2 regions of the Paenibacillus sp. CFBP13512 genome follow, and region 1 is predicted to be linked to the other one. Evidence: riboswitches for the same ligand, from Rfam matches in the RefSeq annotation. Region 1 holds a riboswitch; the other holds the start of a gene.
What was found. A riboswitch is a leader RNA that binds a small molecule or an ion and turns the genes downstream of it on or off. The one in region 1 is predicted to bind glycine.
Positions count from the first base shown of each region.

Region 2: it holds a riboswitch for glycine, as region 1 does, so the genes downstream of both, gcvT (glycine cleavage system aminomethyltransferase GcvT) here and sdaAB (L-serine ammonia-lyase, iron-sulfur-dependent subunit beta) in region 1, are expected to answer to the same signal.

Region 1 covers NZ_QGAD01000001.1:535,401-543,811, forward strand. The annotation lists gene PaeCFBP13512_RS02320 (S-layer homology domain-containing protein) at 1-1,065, opposite strand, end outside; gene sdaAA (L-serine ammonia-lyase, iron-sulfur-dependent, subunit alpha) at 1,390-2,283, opposite strand; gene sdaAB (L-serine ammonia-lyase, iron-sulfur-dependent subunit beta) at 2,310-2,975, opposite strand; glycine riboswitch at 3,052-3,130, opposite strand; glycine riboswitch at 3,134-3,244, opposite strand; gene PaeCFBP13512_RS02335 (SDR family oxidoreductase) at 3,463-4,254, opposite strand; gene PaeCFBP13512_RS02340 (PAS domain-containing sensor histidine kinase) at 4,381-7,176, opposite strand; gene PaeCFBP13512_RS02345 (sugar phosphate nucleotidyltransferase) at 7,209-8,411, opposite strand, start outside.
Region 2 covers NZ_QGAD01000007.1:77,191-85,601, forward strand. The annotation lists gene PaeCFBP13512_RS12075 (methyl-accepting chemotaxis protein) at 148-1,785, shown strand; gene gcvPB (aminomethyl-transferring glycine dehydrogenase subunit GcvPB) at 1,946-3,454, opposite strand; gene gcvPA (aminomethyl-transferring glycine dehydrogenase subunit GcvPA) at 3,451-4,806, opposite strand; gene gcvT (glycine cleavage system aminomethyltransferase GcvT) at 4,851-5,969, opposite strand; glycine riboswitch at 6,250-6,347, opposite strand; gene gcvH (glycine cleavage system protein GcvH) at 6,526-6,918, shown strand; gene PaeCFBP13512_RS12100 (helix-turn-helix domain-containing protein) at 7,225-8,411, shown strand, end outside.

The DNA of each region.
Region 1 (8,411 bases):
GCCCTGTGTATCAAATATATTTAATGGATCTTCGAATTGGTATGTCAGATCGGATGAGACTCGTTCAGGTAAAGCAATCTTCTGACCCTGATACCAGAAATAAAACGACAGTCGATATGCACTATATGTTGCAGGATCATTCCACAGTACAGGCGCTTCTATATTCACCCGATCAAATACAAATGAAGATTCCACTGGAGGCAACACAGGAGGTGCGACGGGCGGCACAGGCACTTCTGGATCAGGACTAGGGTTGTTGCGATCATGGTCTTTGTCTTTAGGATTTGCCCGGCTCCCTGTAAGTTCAGGCGTACTATCTACAGAATTTGATCCAGACGTTGGTTCAGAATGATCTTTTTCTATTATTACAGGTGGACGCTCGGGAGTCAGTACAGGTGGAGTTGCCTCTGTAGAGCGGCTTGCTAACAATTGCTGTGCACGCTCCTGTAAGTTATCCCCTGATTGCAGTACCCGATAGGCTACCAAAATAGCCGCTTGACGTTGTACAGGTTGCTTGGGCGCAAAATGATGTTGCTCATTGCCTTGCATCAGTCCTAATTGCTCCATTAACCACACACTAGATTTCGCATAATCTGAAATATCGGCTTGATCTTCAAATGTCGATACATTCGTCACCTGTTGCTGATCAGTTAAGCCAAGATAACGAGCGTACCAGACAGCGACATCTTGACGACTAATCGGTTGCTTTACACCGAATTCGGTAGCACTGATTCCTTTGGTAATATCATACTGATATAAAGCACTAACATAAGGAACTGCCCAAGGTGATACATCGGTAAAAGGGAGTACCGTTCCAGGTTCTGATGTCCAATTTAAGCTTTTAACAAATACACTTGCCCATTCTTGTCTAGAAATAGAGCGTCTCGGCTGAAAGCTGCCATCCTGATAGCCTGTAATGACTCCTTGTGCTGACAATGACGTAATAGCATCAACAGCATAAGATTGTCTAATATCTGTAAAGGCTTCTTTGCTCATCGCTGATATATCGGTGGCATTAGTACAGAACAGCAATACAATCAACAAACAAGCTATATATTGCTTCATATGTGTTGACCCCGCTTTGGATATCATATAATTAGTTATAACCTGTTCTATCTCAAACAAGCTATAACGTTGTATTCACCTCCAAACACATCTTATGAACCTATAATTTGAAATTAAATTAATACTTTAGACCCATCTAAGTAAGTAAATATATTTAATCTAGGGTAAAAGTTGAGTAACTATACTACTAATTTATTTACGTATATATCGAATTATACAACAATTTATCGGAATATTAAGGAAAGGTTTGAAGAAAAATCGAAAAAAGTCGTTTTATTATAAACGACTTTCTTCATTTCCCTTCAAATAGTTCATGCGAGGAAGTTAATTTTTATTTTCTTGTCTTCTACGTCTTAATTCTTCAGTAATTTTGCGTCCGGTTGGTGTCTGTGCTAATCCTCCGCGGGCCGTCTCACGATGCTCACTTGGCATAGAACGTCCGACTTGTAACATCACATCGACCACTTCATCTGATGGAATAGCGCTACGCACTCCAGCAAGTCCCATATCTGCCGCTGCTAACGCATTCACTGCACCTAATCCGTTACGAACAATACAAGGAATTTCGACAAGTCCAGCGACCGGATCACAGATTAATCCCAGTGTATTTTTGAGAGCCAATCCTACAGCATGCATAGCTTGCTCGGGTGTACCTTTACGCATCTCGACCATCGCTCCTGCTGCCATCCCAATTGCTGAACCGACTTCTGCCTGACATCCACCTTCTGCGCCTGAAATCGAAGAATTGTTGGCAATCACATAACCGATCGCTCCTGCTGCAAATAGTCCTAGAACCATATGAGCATCATCCCATCCAAAACGTTCTTGCGAACTGACAAATACGCCAGGAATAATGCCACATGAGCCTGCGGTTGGTGTAGCAATAATACGACCCATCGAAGCATTGACTTCAGATACAGCTAGCGCATACGCCATCGCACGAGTAGCATCACTGCCTGAAGAAGTTTCTCCACTTAACATATACTCATGCACACGGCGTGCATCTCCGCCCGTTAGACCGCTTCGTGAAACGGTATCTTCTGTAATTCCGCGGTGTACTGCTTCTTTCATCACTTGATAGTAATCTGCCATCTGCTGGATCACTTCAGGTTCACTAACCCCTGTTTCTTTTACTTGTTCTTCAATCATCAGTTCCGCAATCGTGAGTGAACGTTCTTCACATAACCGAACAATATCTTTTAACGTGCGAAATTGCATATTCTATACTCTCCTTTGTCTTTCATTTACTTCAAGTCTATAACAGCCGCACGAGTTACATAAGGCAATTGTAAAATACGATTCAACACATGCGGATCAGGCGCAGTATCCAATTCGATAACAGTCATCGCTTCACCGCTACGAGCTTTGCGATCCACATCCATAAATCCAATATTGAGTTCCGCATCACTAAGTGTGCGTGTAATATCAGCCAGTACACCTTTACTATCCGTGTGTTCTACAGCAAGCATCGGATACTGACCAGAGCCTCGTACATCGAATCCATTTAATTCATGAATCTCAATATTTCCGCCACCGATCGAAGCACCTGCTACTTCAGCTGTTTCTGTTCCATGCTGTACAATAATTCGCACAAAGTTAGGATGCGGATAATTGCCTGTGCCTTTATCAAAAGAAATCGTTATCCCTTGACGATCGGCTTCTTCTGCTGCATCTGGTAAGCGATCATCATCGGTATCATAATCAAGCAGACCACCGACAAGTGCTAGATCTGTACCATGTCCCCAGTACGTTTCTGCAAACGAACCATACAAAACAATCTTTACATGCTCAGGGCATGCTCCTAAAAAATGACGAGCAGCTCTTCCTAGGCGAGCTGCTCCTGCTGTATGTGAACTAGACGGTCCTACCATCGCCGGCCCTATAATATTGAATACATTTTTAAAACGCATAAATTCCTCTTCTCCCTTATCACCAAAATATGCGCGCACAAAAAAAGACAGGGAATAGCCCGCGCGTGGCTTATTCCTCTGTCCTCGTTACCTGAGAGTTTGGACCGAATCGTATCGGTTGTACTCCTTGGGTGGCTGGTATGCTCTCTCCAGAGTTGCATCCGATAGCGGTTCGGGTACCTGAGAGATTAATCAATCATCGCCAAATGATTAACTTGCTCCTTCGGTGGTGGATCACATACATCCACAGACTCTCCCTCTATCTTCATGTGCAGTTATTTATTTGAATGGTTCGTTATTAGTTAAATCACGTGAATACGTTCGATACCTTTAGCTTAATTCAGCACACCTGACACTGTCAATTGATTGATTTGAAAAAGGATACTTTTGTGCATAAAGACAACAAAGTCCTTTCCCGATATGCTCGAAAAAGGACTTTGATAGGACTAGCATAGTATCATTTATCTATCTATACTTGTAGATACAACTATCCTCGTAATAACGATTCTGCGCCATCTACAAATATCTCTGTACCTGTTACATGTGAAGCTTCACTAGAAGCCAAGAATAGCACTAGATTAGCCACTTCTTCGATTTTACCAGGTTCGCCTTTAAGCGGATGATCGCCTTCTGGGAATTCCATTGGAATTTCGACTTCTTTTAGATCGTCACTTGGATACGTATTGTCGTCGATTTCGGTATCGATCGCTCCCGGACAGACCGCATTAACTCTGATTTTATAGCGTGCAAGTTCTAGCGCCGCCATTTTCATAAATGCTACTTGTGCTGCTTTGGTTGAAGCATATGCAGAGAATCCTACATTAGAGAATACACGATTACCATTAATTGAACTTGTAATAATAATACTACCGCCCTTTTCTTTCAAATGAGGGATAGCGTATTTTACAGTTGCAAATGTGCCTCGTAAATTAATCTCTACCGTTTGATTCCAATCATCTATTTCTAATGTTTCGATAGGGGCTTTGCTACCATTGATTCCTGCATTCGCAAATACAATATCCAACTGACCTGCTTCAGCCACTACTTGTTTCATAGCACTTTCAATCATTTCTGGTTTGGAAATATCGCACTCAATCACATATGCTTTTCCGCCAGCTTTTTCAATTTCGGCTTTGGTTTCTTCTGCATTTTCAGGCGTACGATCTAACATATATACAACAGCACCTTCTGCTGCAAATCGTATCGCTGATGCTTTACCTATTCCTGATCCGCCACCTGTTACTGCTGCTACTTTACCTACTAATTTTGTTTCTGCCATGTGGATAAGCCTCCATATTTCAGAATGTGTTTGTACTAGATAACTGTTTTTTGATACTCACAACGTTATCTGTTTTCCTATTGTAAGTACCCTAGCAGACAGAACAATGAAACAGATGATAACGTATTATTCGATAGAATGTGCAGAATCATTCTTTTTGGGCTTCGGTAAAAGAACAGAAAAGACAGAACCTTCATTCGGTCTCGATACAAAACTTAATTCACCCTTATGATCGTTAACAATTCGTTGCGTAATATATAATCCAAGCCCCGTTCCTTTGATTTGATGTTCAGACGCAGAACTTGCTCGGAAAAATTTTTGGAAAATACGAGCTTGATCTTCAACAGGAATACCTATTCCTGAATCTTCTATAGATACACGAATCTGATGAGGTAATTCTTCAATCACAATATGAACAAGCGATTCAGCAGATGAATATTTAAGCGCATTGCTGATTAGATTCTGAAAAACTTGAATTAAACGATGATGATCACCGGTAATAAAGACTTCATCGACCCCTTCATGATGAAGAATAATACGATCTCTCGAATCTGGATTCCATTGATGACAGATTCCTTGTAACAGTTCATACAGAGGAATATACGTCATATGATATTCGGCATGATCTGCTTCGATGCGCTGAATATCGAGGAAATCATCTAACAAATGAGACAATCGTTGCCCTTCTTGATGAATCGTTTCTATAAAAGTATGTCTTTTCTCAATCGACATATCCTGATAGATCATTAACATTTCGATATATCCCATCATCGCTGACAGAGGAGTACGCAACTCATGAGAAACAACACTAATTAACTCATTTTGCATTTGTTTGACCTGTTCTTCTTCTGTACGATCCCGAAAAACAAGAATAACACCATGTTCAATCTGTTGGACGGTATCGGTCACTGGAGTGACATAAAGCGATAAAATCTTTTCATTTTTCAGCAATACAAGCTCGCCTTGATTCCAATGAGGTTCACCATTTAAGAATTGTTCTAACTTTTCAATCCATGATGCTGTACCTTCAATCAGTTGATCTTCAATATGATGTAACAATTGCTGTACCGAGTAGCCGGTATAATCTTTGATTTTGAATAGCGATAACATGGTAGGATTGATAAAAGAAATGATTCCTTTTGAATCACACATCACAATACCTTCTTGTACCGATTCAAGTAGATTCCCTGTAATACTTTTCTGCTTTTCAGCTACACCCTGCTCTTCTCGCAAGCGATCATTAAGTGCTTCTAATTGACGTTCATGCTCATTGCGCTGTGCACGTTCTTTTTCCTGCTGGGTTAAATCATGTACAAAGAAAGTCTGAAAAGAAGATTCTTCTGCCAAAATTTCACTACGTGTCAGCTCCACCTGAAAAGGCGTATCATCCGAGCGTATCGCTGTAATAGAATGATTGGAGTCTTCCTGCTGACTTGTGTCGATAACCAATAGATCTGATAAAGGCCTGCCAATGACCTGTTCACGACTGTACTTGAACATCTGCTCTGCCGCAGGGTTAAATTCTGTAATCTTCATCTGATGATCGGTTGAAATAATACCGTTAATCGCATATTTGAGAATAGCCCTTTTCTGTGATTCACTTTCAGCCAGATCAAAAGTACGTTCGACTACACGAATTTCTAGATTTTCTTTATCCCGTTGAATTTGCAAAAACTGATTCTCCAACACAAGCGATACCAATTTGAAGTTCTCGATCAACGCATGAAATTCGGAAATATTGCTGTTAGGCCAATCAATAGGCGTATCTTTAACCAATTTACGTGGAATATTGTTAGACGCTTTAGCTAATTCCAGTAAAGGTTTGGTAATTTTGCGACTAATCGGTCGTGCTAACAAAATCGCAATACCAATAACGATCAGAATCGTAATAATACTCTGAATATAAAATATATAAATACGTTCTAAATAAAACGCCGCTGTCAATTTTAAAAGTAATCGATAATTATGATTTAGTGGAATATCCATAACAAAGTACGACTCCTGCCATCTCTCGATCAGGGTTAACCGATTTAACGGAAAATGATGAAAAATTCTTGCTCCGTCTGCTGTTTCTTTAATCATCAACGATTCATAACTTCCATCTTGAACGAGTTGTTTTGTTGTCTTATTATCTAGTGTGCTGTATATGGACGAACCTAACGGACTAACCAGAACAGAATCAATATAGAAATTTTTTTTATATTTATTCATTAACGGTTTGACTGTACGCATATCCGAAAAACTACCTTCAATATCTTGCTTATAAATATAAGAAGAACGTTCCAAATACGAAGAATACAATCCTCGAATGTCTTGAAATTGCTGATGACTGCTCACGGTCAATAATAGCAACGACGTAAAGATAACAAAGGCAATTAAATACTTAAAAATAATTCGCCCCAACGAAATTGTATACGTAGGCTTAATATCTATTTTGATACGACTTATAATACTTTCTAACAAAATCGAAGCGATCAATAAATTGATAATACTGTTAAAACTTTGTTCCAGAATAACCAGTGTCATCATCTTGATTCCCATTTCATCAAGACGGTACTGGTACATTAAGAATACTAAAGGGAGTCCGATACATCCCCAGAATAAAAGATCGCCTTTAAACAAAATACCTTTATTAAACCACTTAAAATAAAAGTACAAAAACAAAATTTCCAAGCCAAACAAGCCGGTCATGAAAAGATAAGACCCGCCAAATCCAAAAGGTATATTTATAGCGAGTAAAGCAGGCACAGCAAATCGTAATCCGTAGAGACGAAAAATAATCAAAAGTGCTGCGCTGCCCAGTGCAAATCGTAAATTTAAAGATAAATCCCATTTAAAATAATTACCTGCTATGCCCAAGATCGTTAAGATGATTGTTCCAATCCAAGGCGATCGGAACCAAAGAAGTATTCTGTATTTCATGACTAACGGTCCTTTCTACCACGGACAGCAGGTTAACCCGAAAGACCTTCTGATAACAAAAGATCTGGATTCACTCCAGGATATTCGTATCTAAAAATGTCAGTCTCCGATACAGCTTTCCCTATCTGTGACTCAATAAATTCCAGTTCGCCTTCTGAAGCGCTAATATAATGTCTTATCCCAGGCTCTACGACAATGACATCACCTGGAGATACTATAGTTAGGACTCCATCAAGGCAAATCTTGCCTATACCTGATACAATAGTCCATACTTCTTTACGTAACTTATGTTCATGATAACTAATCGATCTACCTGACGTGATGACTACACGTTTAGTCACTGTTTCAAGTCCACCTTCATCTTTACGATGAGAAAGGATTGTTTGTTTTCCCCAGAATCTTTCTTCAAAACGTGGGGCAATTTCTACTTGCCCGACCATATCTTTAATGCCTGTTGCATCTTCCCGATCGGTAACTAATATGCCATCAGGTCCGGCAACCACGATAATACCTGGCACATTCCATACACTCACGGGTATATCTAATTCGTTGATAATTCGCGTCTTATCAGATAACGGAGAAATGTATCCTGAACCCGTGACATCAAAATCCATTTCACGAATTAAAGAGTCCCATGTTCCCAGATCGCGCCATTCTCCATTAAACGGTAATACTGATATATGACTTGTTTTTTCTACAACAGCTACGTCAAAGCTTGTTTTTGGTAACGACAAATAATTGCTTAGTAAATCATTATAATTGGAGTTCCATCCTTGATGATCCATATGATCTAGCAGAAATCCTAAGCGAAATGCGAATACACCGCAATTCCACAATGCCCCTTTATGTATTAAGGATTGGGCAGTGATAACATCTGGTTTTTCTATAAATGAACAAACACCAAAATATTCCTTATCCACCATATCAGACAACAATGGTACAATATATCCGTATTTGTCTGAAGGCTCGGTAGGAGAAGCACCCATAAGAACTAAGTCATCACCAGAATTCTCTAAGATAGATGGAAGCTTACGCAAATGCTCAAAAAATTCATCACCGGCATAACCGTCTACTGGCATAACTCCTATCATTTCATCACGTTTGGCACCGGCATGATGATATAAATATGAAGCTGCTAAAGCGATTGCTGGAAAAGTATCCCTTTGCGCAGGTTCTTCGATAATGGTAGCATTTATACCAATTTGTCCTCGAATCAAGTCAGCTTGATGCCCACT
Region 2 (8,411 bases), on a different contig from region 1:
AGAGAAATCAGCTTTTTTTGTTGTTATTATTTCTAATATTGTAGAATACTTATAAATAAAGTAAAAAAAGTTAATTGGATTTCCTCTAACTTCCGAAGTAACTGTTATATCTATATTTATAACTGATTACGATAGGGGAAAAAGAAAATGACAATGAACCGGAAAAAGAAATTTAAAACGCTCTCTGTTCAATTTAAAATTATTTTACCTATCATGTTAGTTGTAGGTACTATTATTTGTTCTATGGTCTATTATATTTTTCTACAAGTTCACGATGAAACAGATGCCCAAGGTATTGCTATGGCAAAGATTATCCGAATTGGAGCAGAATTAGCAAGTAACAATCCTAATTCGGGAATAGAAGCGTATCTAAAAGAACTTCATCAACAATTAGGCAATGAACTTCTGTTTTCAGCAATTTTAAATAAAGACACATCACCTGTATATACGACTGATAATGATTATATGGGCACAACGACATTGCAAACATTTGTAAAAGCAAATCAAGATAGTAAAGAATGGGTACTCCAAGATACAACCTATAAGAGCGAAGCCGCCAATCTTTTGGCAACTACATTATCTAATGGGCAAATTCTAGTTTTAATTACTTCCGAAAATGTATTGCATACCATCCGTAATGTTACACTTGTTGTAGTAACCATAAGTATGGTATTGCTTTTAGTATGTATTTACTGGATTGTATATAGACAATTTGAGACATTACGTACATTAGAAAAAATGATGTCTACTATTAGCGAAGGACAGGGCGATCTTACTCAACGTTTAGTCGTTAAAAGTGAAGATGAGATTGGACGAGTAGCGAATTCATTTAACCAATTTATCGAAAAAATACAGTCTATTATAGCGCAAGTTCAACAGACAGCAACAGCAACTTCTGTCCATACCAAAAATGTGTATGATACGTCTATTCATAATATGACAGTTTCTAAAGAAATTGATTATGCTATACAAGCGATTACCAAAGCTACAGCAAGTCAGTACGATGAAATCGAACAGGGAACTATTTCTATTCGTAAGATAGCTACTGTAATTGAGAATACAGATCAACATGCACAGCATCTGGAAAAACTAAGTACATTGATTGGTCAACGTCAACAATCTGGTGAACAAGCAGTTATTTATTTGCAAAATCATATGCAATCATTTGCAAGCTTGTCTGATCAAGTCTCTGTCAATTTAAATCATTTGATTACAGAAGTGAATGGTATTGTTAACATGTCTGTTCTTATTCAAGAGATTTCTAAACAGACAGGATTATTAGCACTTAATGCTTCTATAGAGGCTGCTCGCGCAGGAGAACATGGTAAAGGATTTGCTGTAGTAGCTTCTGAAATTGGCAAATTGTCAGATCAGTCCAAAGAAGCAACTACTCAAATACAAGATATTTTGAATCGTATTATTTCTTCTACTACGCTAACCAAAGAAGTGATGAATGCTTCGCAGATTGCTTTAAATGATCAATCACAAAGTGTTGATAATACAAGCGGTGCTTTTATAGAAATTGGTCAATCCATTCAAGAAATGAACAGTCTTATTGTAAGCATGAAGGATATGACGACTCAATTGAATATTAGCAAAGAACATATTATCGACTTTATTCAATCTGCTTCAACGACTACAGAAGAAACAGCTGCTGGCTCACAGGAAGTACTTGCCAGTGTAGAAAATCAAATCAAAATGTCACAACAAGTAACAGACAATATAGGATTACTAACTGAAAATATTAAAGAGTTAAACGTTATGGTTGATCGCTTTAAAGTATAAATAATTAGTTAATGGACTCAAAATAGTAGATGGATAGAGACTTATATGGATAATTAAGTTAGAAAAATGAGTATATCAATGATTATTCATCTTATAAAAAAATCATCCCATCGACTTGATCAGAATAGAAAAGTCGGTGGGATGATTGGTATGTTGCTATTTAATTACAAGCACAGTTTAATACTGGCTTACGAGCAGCTGTTGTTTCGTCCAAGCGTCTTACTGCTGTTCCATAAGGAGCATTTAGTAACAATTCTGGATTGTCTTTCGCTTCACCAGCGATCTGAATCATGGTATCAATAAAAGCATCCAGTGTTTCTTTGCTTTCTGTTTCTGTAGGTTCGATCATAATACATTCTTCTACATTTAGCGGGAAGTAAACTGTAGGCGGATGGTACCCGAAATCAAGCAATCGTTTGGCAACATCCAGTGTACGAATACCATACTGCTTGAGCCCTTTACCAGACATCACGAATTCATGCTTACATACGCTTGTATATGGCATTTCATAATGATCTTTAAGACGGTGCATCATATAGTTCGCATTCAGAACAGCACATTCAGACACTCGGCGCAGACCTTCAGGTCCATAGCTACGAATATACGTATACGCACGTACAAGAATACCAAAGTTACCATAGTATGCTTTGACACGACCGATCGAGTCAGGAGAACCACTACGTAAAGTAAAGGTACCGTCTTCTAATTTTTCAACAACCGGTTCAGGTAAGAAAGGAAGCAATCTGCTTTTCACACCGACAGGACCTGCACCCGGGCCACCGCCACCATGCGGTGTACTCATTGTTTTGTGTAAGTTCAAATGAACCACATCAAAGCCCATATCACCCGGACGTGTAATCCCCATAATCGCATTGGAGTTAGCACCATCATAGTACAATAATCCACCAGCTTCATGAACAATCTGAGCCACTTCACTGATTTGCTTTTCAAAAAGACCCAGTGTATTCGGGTTCGTTAACATGAGAGCAGCCGTATCTGATCCAACTGCCGCACGAAGGGCATCCAGATCGACTAGACCTTCTGGAGTTGAAGGAATCGTGATCGTTTGGAAACCAGCTACTGTTGCACTTGCAGGATTCGTACCGTGAGAAGAATCGGGTACGATAACTTTGGTACGGTGTTCACCACGTTTTTCATGATACGCACGAATCATCATTAGACCTGTCCATTCTCCATGAGCACCGGCAGCAGGTTGAAGAGTGACGGCATCCATGCCTGTTAGAGCAGCAAGGTCATTTTGCAAAGTATGCATCAGTTCCAGTGCCCCTTGAATACTTTGTTGTGGTTGATAAGGATGAATCTTCGCAAACCCTGCATAACGAGCTACATCTTCATTGACTTTAGGATTGTATTTCATCGTACAAGAACCCAGCGGATAGAAGCCATTATCTACGCCAAAGTTACGACGGGACAATTCTGTATAATGACGAATTACATCGACTTCGTACACTTCAGGTAAAGCAGGTTCTTCTTTACGAAGCATTTCTTGTGGAATCAATTGAGAGACTTCGACACGAGGAACATCGCAATCCGGTAAAGAATAACCGATTCGACCCGGTTGACTCAATTCAAAAATCAAAGCTTTTTCAGTAACAACAGCGCCTTGTACAGAAGTAACGGTCTCATGGACTACAGTTTCGTTTGTCATAGGATTGCCTCCAGTTCAGTTGCCAATAGATCTATCTCTGCTTTGGTACGTTTCTCTGTGACTGCGAACAAGATATGACCGGACAATTCAGGATAAGATAGGCTTAGATCATAACCACCAATCATGCCTTTAGCTAACAGTTGAGTATTAACATCAGCGACTGAAGTGCCTTCTGGTAAAGCCAGTACAAATTCATTGAAAAAAGGAGATTGGAATGCTAATTTGACATTAGGGATAGAAGATAAAGTTTGAGCAGCATAATGAGCTTTTTGCACATTCAGATCAGCTACATCCACCATACCTTGTCTACCCATGACAGATAGATATACCGATGCACACAGCGCAAGCAATGCCTGATTGGAACAAATATTTGATGTCGCTTTGTCACGACGGATATGTTGCTCACGAGTCTGCAACGTCAATACAAAACCACGTTTACCATCAATATCTTTGGTCTGACCTACGATTCGTCCGGGCATACGACGCATAAGCGGTTGAGCCACAGCGAAGAATCCACAAGTTGGCCCACCAAGCGACATCGAAATGCCAAGCGGCTGTGCATCACCAACAACGATATCAGCTCCAAGTTTACCAGGAGATTCGAGTAGTCCCAGTGAAATAGGATTCGTACTCACTACCAATAAAGCACCTTTGGCATGAGCAAGATCGGCAACTGCTTGAATCGCTTCAATACCACCGAAAAAGTTAGGGGATTGGACAAGTACAACAGCGGTCTGCTCATCAATCGCTTCAGTGAGCACCCCAATATCTGTGACTCCATCGCCATAAGGCACTTCAACTACATCCAGATTAAGACCACGAGCATAACTACGAACGACTCCGCGTGATTCAGGATGGATCGTAGAAAGAGCAATAATCTTTTTGCGTCCTGTAGCTGATGCTGCAAGGGAAGCTGCTTCGGCAAGTGCTGTTGCGCCATCATACATACTTGCATTGGCTACAGCCATTCCTGTCAGTTCACAGATATAGGACTGAAATTCAAAGATCGCTTGTAATTCACCTTGACTGATCTCTGGTTGATATGGAGTATACGCTGTATAAAATTCAGAACGAGAAATTACATGATTAATCACAGATGGCAAATGGTGATCATACAATCCTGCACCCAGAAAGCTAGTGTACCGATCTGTATCTGCATTTTGCCCTGCAAGACTAGACATATGACGAGTCAGTGTATATTCATCCAGCATTTCAGACATAGGCATAGTGCCTTGATAACGAAGGGATGCCGGAATATCTGTAAATAAATCCTCTATCGAAGAAGCACCAACAACCTCTAACATCTCTGCTTCATTCTGTGGGGTCATTGGAATATAACGATGCGATTTCATAAAGGTAGACTCCTTTGGGGCAACATATCAGTCGCCTTGTAATTTTATTTAGTGACAGAAGATGCTCGTTTGTAGAAAGGTGCCTTCACCACTTCAGCTTTGAGCATTTTACCGCGAATCTCAAGTTCTATCGGTGTTCCTAGAGCAGCACTGTCAGCTTCAATTAAAGCAAGTCCAAGATTACGCTTAAGTGTAGGAGATTGAGTTCCTGTCGTCACTTCGCCGATTTGTCGACCGTTCTGGTAGACAGGATAGTGTGGGCGAGGAATACCACGGTCGATCATTTCTACACCCACTAATTTACGAGACAATCCTTTTTCTTTTTGCGCGACTAGAGCCTCTTTGCCTGTGAAATGTTCTTTGTCTAACTTTACAAAATAGCCAAGTCCCGCTTCGAGTGGAGAAATATCTGCTGACAGCTCTTGACCATACAGAGGAAGACGAGCTTCAAAGCGAAGCGTATCCCGTGCACCCAGTCCACAAGGAATCAAGCCAAGCGGTTCACCTGCTTGCAATAGCTTTTCCCAGATGAGAGGAGCATCTGTTGCAGATACATATAGTTCATAACCATCTTCACCGGTGTAACCTGTACGAGAGATGAGCGCATGAACACCAAAAATCTCAGCTTTTTCGATAAAAGAAAATCCTGCCAGTTCAGCATAACGATCGCTTTGTGTAGCCGCTTGTAAAATAGCAACCGCTTGAGGACCTTGTAAAGCAATTAAAGCGGTTTGTTCTGAAATGTTCTCAAGAGTGACATTGGCAGGCAAAGACTGCTTCATCCAATCGATATCTTTATCAATATTCGAGGCATTGATCACGAGCATATAATGTTCTTCGCCCAGACGATATACCAGTAGATCATCGACTACACCACCTGTTGGATAGCACATTAATGTATATTGGGCTTGTCCATCTTGCAAGCGAGAAGCATCGTTAGTTAATAATTGTTGCAAATAGGCAAGGGAACCTTCACCTGAAATGATCACTTCACCCATATGAGAAACATCAAATAATCCAGCTTGTTCACGAACCGCTTCATGTTCTTTTTGAATTCCTGTAAATTGAACAGGCAATTCCCAACCGCCAAAATCGATACAGCGTGGGGAACCGGATTGAGCATAAAGAGGAAAAATCGGCGTACGCTTCAGTTCTGTTGTCATGATCGTCACCTCATCGAATTAGTTTGTAGCGAAAAATCGCATATATCATTTTTTGTGAAAAAAGAATAAAATCATCCGAAAAAGCTCAACAAAAAAGACAGAGAGAAAAGGAAATAAGCAGGTACTATACCTGAAATATTTCTTTTTCTCCCTGTCCTTGATACCTGAGAGTTACCTTGTGCTCAATAGCTTATAAGCAACAAGTTTCCCCTTGGGTGATTGGTTGTTATCATTCGGATATTCGTCGGTGACCGAATGATGCCAATTCTCTCCAGAGCTGCGTCCGGTACAGGTCCCTTTTACCTGAGAGATTCACCATTACTGGCTTACTCCTTCGGCGCTGTCATGGTTCTGAACAGTCTCTCCCTGTACTTTCATTCGCTACATATGATGTTATGTATTTCCGAACATTAAGTATTGAAACAGTGATGAATGTATGTATATTATATTAATACTTGATTCAAAAAGCAATGTCAAGAGTATTGACAGTATAATCTGCCTTGCTATACGCTTGTGTGCATGAAGACATTACAACCATGAACCGGAGGAATGAAAAATGAGTGAGATTAAAGATCAATTGCTGTATAGTGCAGAACATGAATGGGTAGAGCGTATTAGTGATGATACGGTTCGTATCGGTATTACTGATTTTGCTCAACATCAGCTAGGAGATATCGTATTTGTTGAATTGCCACAAGCAGGTGCAGAAGTTGCTTCTGAAGCTGTGATCGGCACGATTGAATCGGTCAAAACAGTATCTGATCTTTTTAGCCCGGTGACAGGTACGATCACTAATTTTAATCCTGAATTGGAAACAGAACCTGAACTGGTGAACTCTGATCCTTACGGACGTGGCTGGATGGTTGAAGTTAAAGTCAGTGGTGACCTAGATAGTGCATTATCAAGCCTTTTGAGTGCAGAAGCTTATGCTGAACACGCCCAAGACTAACTCATACACTGTAAATCTATACAAAAGAAGGATATAAAATCTATTTATATGTATTGTAACAAGAACAAGACTGAAAACCTAGATGGGGATCAGTCTTTTTTTGTTATGTATATTTTTGATACAGGTAATTAAAGTGCACAATAACGACATTCTTTTTTATTTTAGGTTGGAGGAATCTGCATAATACGATAGAATGATTAAATAAAGCAAAAATAGAATTTTTTTACATAGATCTAATAATGAATGTACACTGCGACATGTACAACATACCTATTTTATTGATGATTACCTCTGGAGGGGAGATTGTTGTCTAAATATCTATATCGTTTATTTCTGATTATGGTGATATTGGGATCGTTACCTGTACTGGTAATCGGGATATTTTCTTATACGTTGGCGGCAGGTGATGTCGAGCAGAAAGTGCAAGACGGTAATGCACAATTATTAAATGAAACTCAATTACGTGTAGATCAAGTACTCAAAACATTGCAGTTGTCTGCTGTACAATATGTCAATTCGCCGTTTGTTACGGAAACGATGAAGCAACCTTTGCAATCGGGAGACTTTGAAAAAATACGTAATTTGACGACCGGATTTAATAATTTGCAAACGATTACATCGCTAGATCAAATACGTTTAATTAACTTTGAGCATAACTGGGTAGTCTCAGGAACATCATTCAGTCAAGTATCTGATGCAGAAGATCAAAGTGTGCTTCGATCATACCGACACAATCGAAATAGCATGTTCTGGGTAACCGATACTTCAATAGCGAATAACGGATATACGTCAAATATAGATATGATCTCAGAAGACGAATTGGACTCAGGATCGCCTGAAAAGGAAACAAAAGTAACCAGTATGGTGTTCAAAATTCCACTATTACCTTCGACCGGTGAACCACGCGGATTGTTAGTCTTGGATATTGCCAATGATGAAATTGATAATTGGGTCACCAGCAGTACACGTTTGGGACAAATATATGTGTTTGATCAATACCAACAAGAATTTCTAGATAACGGTCAGAGTACACAATATCCTGGATTACAAAATGAAGTGTTTGCTCATGTTCATCAAGGGGAACGTCAAGGATTTTTTAATTGGAAAAGTGAAGGTGAAGAAGTGGGAGTGACTTATTCTTCATCGACACTGAACGGATGGGTATATGTGTCTGTCGTATCTATAGGACAGATTACGTCCCAGACAAGAAAAATAGCAGTATTAACGATTAGTGTCTGTGTAGCGATGTTATTGTTAACTGCACTATTGGCTTTTCTCAGCAGTCGTCGTATGTATTCTCCTGTGTCTAAATTAATGCAGTTATTAGGTGCCAGTGACTCTGTAGATTATACTGGACGGCTCAAGGCAGAAGAGCCATCCACAGATACAGGGTATAGACGATTATGGTTAGGTCACCGAAAAGGATTAGCCGGAGATCAACATAAGCCAGTGAAAAGACGAGATGAATTTGCTTATATTGGAGAACAAGTGGA